2 regions of the Fervidobacterium sp. genome follow, and region 2 is predicted to be linked to the other one. Evidence: riboswitches for the same ligand, from Rfam matches in the RefSeq annotation. Region 2 holds a riboswitch; the other holds the start of a gene.
What was found. A riboswitch is a leader RNA that binds a small molecule or an ion and turns the genes downstream of it on or off. The one in region 2 is predicted to bind thiamine pyrophosphate.

Region 1 (3,422 bases), on a different contig from region 2:
AGGTCTTGCTTTTGAAAAAACGTTAATTCATACAATTCCATTAAAGGAAGTTCGTGTATCTTTAGTATATTTGCTCGAATAGTGCTTGTGGAAATCCCTTTCCTCTTTTTGCAGCGATAACCCCTCATTTGTCTATTTTTCCTCCGCAAAATCTTTAGTTATTTTTATGGCACAGAAAGGTCCACACATAGAACAACCGTCATCTGTATATTTCATCTTCTCAAATTTTCTTTGAGCCCTTTCTGCATGTATGGCAAGTTTGAACATCTTATTCCAGTCAAAATCCCTTCTTGCTTTCGCCATTTCTTCTTCCAATTTCATTGCTTTTCTATTGCCGCGTGCAACATCTGCAACAACTGCTGCGATTTTTGCCGCAATCACTCCTTCCTTTACTTCCTCAGCATCCGGTAACCCTACATGTTCTGCAGGGGTTACATAGCATAGAAAATCACAGCCATAATAACCAGCTAACGCCCCGCCAATTGCACTAACAATATGGTCATAACCAACACCTCTATCTGTTGGGAGTGGTCCTAGAAGAAATATGGGTCGTCCCAATCCTATCTTTTTCATAAGCCTTACATTCAGTTCGATTTCATTCAAAGGAACATGTCCTGGACCTTCCAACATAACTTGTACACCAGCGTCGTAAGCTTTCAAAACTAGTTCTTGCATAAAAAAGAGTTCTTCAAGTTGCTGGGGATCCGTAGAATCCACAATAGCACCTGGTCTCATCCCATCACCTAAGCTTAGTGTAATGTCATACTCCCTTGCAATTTGTAAAATGTCATCAAAGTATTCGTAAAATGGGTTTTCCTTATTGTTTTTAATCATCCAACCAGCAATAATAGAACCCCCACGGCTGACAATCTTCAAAACTCTCTTTGAGTTTTTCAGTTTTTCCAACACTCGCTTTGTTATCCCAACATGAATTGTCATAAAATCAATACCGTCTTCAGCATGCTGAAGAACCATGTTGATAAAATCCTTTTCAGAAAAATCCACCACGTTCCTCTTTTCTGCATAAGCCTTCACAGCTGAATCGTAAATAGGAACAGAACCAACCGGGACAGGACTTCTCTTAACAATTTCCTTGCGCATTTCTGTTAAATTACCCCAGGTAGATAAGACCATTACAGCATCGGCACCTGTATTTAAAGCTGCTTCTAATTTTTCTAACTCTTCTTCTAGTGAGGAATATCCTACGGATGTGCCTATATTGGCGTTTACCTTTACTGTCATTTGTTCGCCTATCGCGATAGGTCTTTTCACATTGTGTAATTTATTCCTTGGTATAACGACTTTTCCCTCGGCGACCAGTGCTCTGAGTTTTTCGAACTCGATACCCTCGAACTCAGCACAATACTTCATTTCCTTTGTGATAAGCCCTGCACGTGCTGATTCAAGCTGCGTCATATTTTCATCTCCTTATCAATTTTTACTGCTTCTCTTCTCAAACTCTCTTCTATTAGCTCCGCCGCTTTAAGACCTGACAAAATCATTCCACCAAAGATAGGTCCCATTCTTGGACCTCCACCAACGCTTACCGCGGCCATCCCCATCACATACAGTCCAGGATAAATTTCTCTTGTTCCTTCAACAACAAATTTCTCACCATTTTCCGCATCCATTGGGAATTCATATTCAACAGTTCCGCAGCTACAGAGATTTTCCGTGGAACCTGAAACGGAAACTAGAATTCCGCGCTTAGAAAGCAATCTTACGAGATTAGCCGGATGTCCTGTCCCGTCGACTGTAAACTTTGCAATAACACTTATCGGGTCAACGTGCAATCTTTCTCTAATTGTTGGCATCCAATTTATTACAACTCCGGAAACCCTCTTGTCGTACATCACAAGGTCTTCGACAAATACATTGTTAAATACTAACGTTCCAGCTTTTGTAGTATGGTACAATAATGCAGACGCAAAGTGCACAGAATCAACAACTAAAAATTCTCCAAATTCTTTGCATTTGATACCAAGCTCTTCCACATAGCCCTTCAATTCTCTTTCAAGCACTAACTCATTGAACATCATTCCTCCACCCCAAATACCACCGCCGGGTTCGTTCTTCGCTTCAAAAATTGCAACCTTGTAACCTTTTTTCGAAAGCTCAAGAGAAAGTGCAAGAGCACTGGGACCACAACCTGCAATAGCTACGTCTACCTCCAAAGCTTTGTTCAGCTTTTCAAAAAAACTTTCAACTATCAACCTGGAGATAATCAAATCTTTCTTCATCGTTTTACACCTCCATGCAACCTTTTTTTAAAAAGCAAAGTCCCTCCGAATTTTCGGAGGGACTTTTTAGTTAAAAGCAGTTTATTAGATTTGTAGCTTTGCATTGCCCATGTCCCTCCGCCGGTATTACCCGGATCAGGTTCAAAGGGTCGAAGGGTTGCCCCCTTCCTCTCAGCCCCGCAGTATGGAGCTCCCCTCTGGGCTATTGAATTTTTTCACATACAATATATCACTTCCATATAATCACGTCAAGTACAGAATGAAAAAAATAATACAACGTTTTGATAATTAGATTTAGAAAAAATCCTTAATTTCCATGGAAAACTAAGATTTATTGACCAAACATTGTAAGACGTTAGTTGACAAATAAGCATAGACTTAGTATAATCTAATTGTATTTAAGTTAACTTTATCACAAAAGACAGTTTAAACCACAAAATAAGAATTTCTTCAAAATGAAAGGAGGAAAAGCTGTGAAGGTAGTAGTTATTGGTTGCACACATGCAGGAACGGCTTTCATTACAACAGCAAAAAGACTCTATGGTGACAAGGTCCAAATAACGGCGTATGAAAGAAACGATACGGTTTCATTTCTCTCTTGTGGGATTGCTCTACATGTCGGTGGAGTAGTAAAAGACCCTATGAAACTCTTTTATGCCTCACCTAAATTTCTCTCAGATTTGGGAGCAAAAATGATGATGAGGCACGAAGTAATTGATATTAACATCGAAGAAAAATCTGTTCTCGTTAGAAACCTCGAAAATGGTGAAACTTTCAAAGATAACTTTGACAAACTTGTGATAACTACTGGTTCTTGGCCCATAATTCCAAATGTTCCAGGTGTTGAGTTGAAAGGTATAATGCTTTCAAAGAATTTTTACCATGCACAGGACATTGTAAAACATTCAAAAACTGCCAATAAAATAACTATAGTCGGAGCTGGTTACATAGGTGTTGAACTTGCAGAGGCTTTTAGACGTAACAATAAAGAAGTGGTCTTGATAGATATAGCAGATAGAATATTAGCCAAGTATCTGGACAAGGAATTTACCGATATACTCGAGAATGAGCTTACCATAAATGGAATCAGATTGGCGCTGGGGCAAAAAGTTGTGAAATTTGAAGGAGAAAATGGTTTTGTGAAGAAAGTGATAACAGACAAGGACACCTTTGATACTGACA
Region 2 (3,422 bases):
ATTTCCACCTTTGTGCTGCATTTAGGAGCTGTCGGACTGTGGATGACATTTCCTGTAACGGAATTTGTTGAAGTTTTGGTTATGTTCATCGCATTTTTAAAATCCGACTGGTATAAAAAGAGGGTTATTTAGTAGCTTGGTTTTTTTGTTTTCTTGAAAAATTAAAAAGTAGTTGAATAAGGTATATAACAACACTTATTGAAAATGCGTAAACTAACAAACCTAAGTTTCCTCCAAACTTGTCAAACAATACTCCTCCAACAAGCGGACCTACACCGAACAAAAGTCCAATAACCATTTCATGCAAAGCCCCTTGTTTGCCGTGCTCTTCCTCCTCTGACAAAAGTCCGTAGAATATGGCGAATGTATATGGAACTGCGTAACTGAAACCTGCAAACAAAGATGTAAGCAAGAACATTAAAGGATTTTTGGCGAAAAAAGCTATTAATCCTGTTATTGGAACAACTGATAAAAGTATGCCACAAAAATACTCGTTCCCTACCCAGCCTTTCCAAGACTGCAGGATAACGAAAGTGAGCAAAACACCTATATTTGCTCCCACAGTCAAAAAACCTGCATTTTCAAGCTTTAGCCCTGCAAGCATCATCAACTTGGGAAAACTAGCCAGAACAGATGTGTAAATCAAACCACCAAGGAATAGAATTATTCTGTATTCCAACCTGAGTTTTCTCATCGTGCTTTTATTCATGATAACAGATGCATTTTGAGAATGTTCAAGAAGCCTTCTGTAAGGTGTAAATGTGATGATATCTCCAAACTTTTTGTAGTCTAAAGAAACCAACAGACTTGTCATACCCGAAATTACTAAACCCAGAGCAAATATTGCACTTGCAGCTTTTACGGTAAGAAAAGGACCAAACGCAACCCCAATTATATTTCCCGTGCTCCAAGACAATGTGAATCTACCTGTTATCGATGGTGGGTCTATCCTCAATAAACTCTCAGATTTTGCAATCAAGCCTTCAACTTGTGGAAAGAATGCTCCAAAGAAGACACCTTGGAGAACCGCAAAAATAACCAAACCCTTAGGGTTGTTAGCAAAAAGCCCGAACATTGAGACAATAAAAAGATATACAGCTAAAAAAGAAATTGTCCTTTTGTATCCGTATCTTGTTCCAATGTGTCCCAAGGTCACACTAGCTATTGCATAGGCTATAGATAAAGCAAGGTTAACAAGACCTATCTGAGTAAAAGAAAAACCAAATTTTGCAGCAGTTGAATTGATATACGTGCTGTAAAGGTATGCCTGAATGGAGATTACAAAAGAAAGGAAATGATACTTGTGGAATATCCCTTGCCTGCTCACATTTCAACACCCCACATCCAGTTTTGAAGCTTTCTTCAAATACAATTACATCAGTAAGTTTACATCATCACCAATTATATTCTGTTGACTGAGCATTAAAAGTGTGTTACAATAGCAAATAGAATCAATCATATTTCCCATATCCTGGAGGGGAGCTCCTGAATGCGGGGCTGAGAGGGGAATGCAAGTTCCCGACCCTTCGAACCTGATCCGGGTAATGCCGGCGGAGGGACCAGGAACCAGGATAGCAGGATAGATAATAAAAAGCCTTTTAAAAATTCCCTCCGCTTGGTTGAAAACACAAAAGCGGAGGGATTTTTTTATTTCAAGAATACCCACACTTTAAGAAGGAGGGACTAACATGAAAGGACTGGTCAGATTAGTGTTTTTCTCTTTGCTGATAGTAACGGTTTTTGCTTTTTCCGCAGAGCTTGTGATTTATACATCCGATAGTTTTGCGGGTGGAATAGCAAAGGTTGTTGTCCCAAAATTCGAGCAGATGTACAAGTGTAAAGTTAAAGTGGTAAGTTTTGGTTCTATGGGAGATGTTTTGGCTAGACTTATCGCCGAAAAGAACACACCTAAGGCTGATGTTGTTATCGGTTTAAATCCTCAACAGCTTCAAAAAGCGATAAAAGAGAACTTGTTGCAAAAGTATCGTGCCACCAATTCGAAAAATCTTGTCTACAAAGGTTTTGTTAACGACTACGGTACAGTTTACGACTACGGTGCTTTGGCGATGATTTACAACGTCGAGAGGATAAAGAATCCTCCAAAATCTTTCAAAGACCTTTTAAAACCCGAATACAAAGGCAGGTTTGTCCTTATCGATCCAAGGACCTCCAGTACAGGTTTAACATTCCTGATGTGGACTATTGCTGCACTTGGTGAAGATGATGCTATGGAATTTTGGAAGGAAATCAAGAAAAACGTACTCACATTTACAAGTGGATGGAGCGCAGCATTCAAGATGCTCGAAACGGGTGAAGTTGATATGATAGTAAGTTATGCAACAGATGGTGCTTACAGTATGTACAAATACGGCTCAATCAAGTACATGCCTATAATATTCGAGGAAGGTGCATACGTGCTCGAGGAATACGCAGCTATCGTAAAGGGCGCAAAGAACTTAGCACTCGCAAGGGCATTCATTGAGTTCATGCTCACCCCAGATTTCCAAAAGGAAGTACCTCTGAACCAGTGGATGTTCCCTGTTATCGATGTTCAGCTACCAGAAGTATACAAATACGTACCAACTGTGAAAAAGATACTAAGACTTGATCCAAGTATTAATGATAGGTTAGATGAGATACTCAAAAAATGGGAAAAAGCGGTTATTGGATAACAGAAAAAGTAAAAAAGTAGTGCATTTAAAAAGCCTCTGGAGTGCCAGGCACCCCAGAGGCTTTAAATTTTGAAGACCTTTAAAGACCTTTAAAAAGTAACTGATTAAAGCTGAAAAAGTTGAAAAAAGTTGAACAAAAATGCCAGTACGTTGGTCTAAACTTGTAGAAAACCCATATTTACCGCCTACTATTGGAGGTGTGCAAATGTTAACAAAAAGCCAGATTTTCATTTTTTTACTTATAACAACACTGCTAATTTTTACGCATACTTTCGGTCAGTTTCTGAAAGTAGGACTTTTATTAGGCGAACCATACGCATACTGGACGTCCAACAAGCTTTCTGGAATCGAATACGAAATTTGGCGGGTCATCGGAGTTGAACTCAACATGCATGTGGAATTCTACGTGCTACCATTCTCTGCGCTTGACACTACGGTACTTTCAAAACTCGGTTTAGATGTAATAGCTGGTGGTATTCATATCACCGATGAAAGGAAAAAGGTCTTCAAATTCACCCAGCCGTATATTAATTCAGGACTTGCGATACTGCTTAGAAAAGACATCAAGTGGGATGGAGACATCGAAAAAATCACTTTTGGAGTAAAGAAAGGTGCTACCGGTGAGAGAATTGTTCAAGATTGGGTTAAATCTGGCAAGAAGATAAAATACTCGACGTTTGTGTCAAACGAAGAAATTGTAACTAACCTACTTGTTAAAACGATAGACGGTGCATTCTTTGATTATATCAA

Region 1: another riboswitch for thiamine pyrophosphate. It lies ahead of AC3M61_RS07970 (sulfide-dependent adenosine diphosphate thiazole synthase); the one in region 2 lies ahead of AC3M61_RS00825 (thiamine ABC transporter substrate-binding protein).

The regions. Positions count from the first base shown of each region.
Region 1 is NZ_DBOLZL010000022.1:75,146-78,567, reverse strand. It holds gene AC3M61_RS07980 (sugar phosphate isomerase/epimerase family protein) at 1-128, opposite strand, end outside; gene thiC (phosphomethylpyrimidine synthase ThiC) at 133-1,416, opposite strand; gene AC3M61_RS07970 (sulfide-dependent adenosine diphosphate thiazole synthase) at 1,413-2,240, opposite strand; TPP riboswitch at 2,335-2,447, opposite strand; gene AC3M61_RS07965 (FAD-dependent oxidoreductase) at 2,714-3,422, shown strand, end outside.
Region 2 is NZ_DBOLZL010000006.1:41,587-45,008, forward strand. It holds gene AC3M61_RS00815 (MATE family efflux transporter) at 1-132, shown strand, start outside; gene AC3M61_RS00820 (MFS transporter) at 125-1,327, opposite strand; TPP riboswitch at 1,466-1,576, shown strand; gene AC3M61_RS00825 (thiamine ABC transporter substrate-binding protein) at 1,689-2,672, shown strand; gene AC3M61_RS00830 (substrate-binding periplasmic protein) at 2,878-3,422, shown strand, end outside.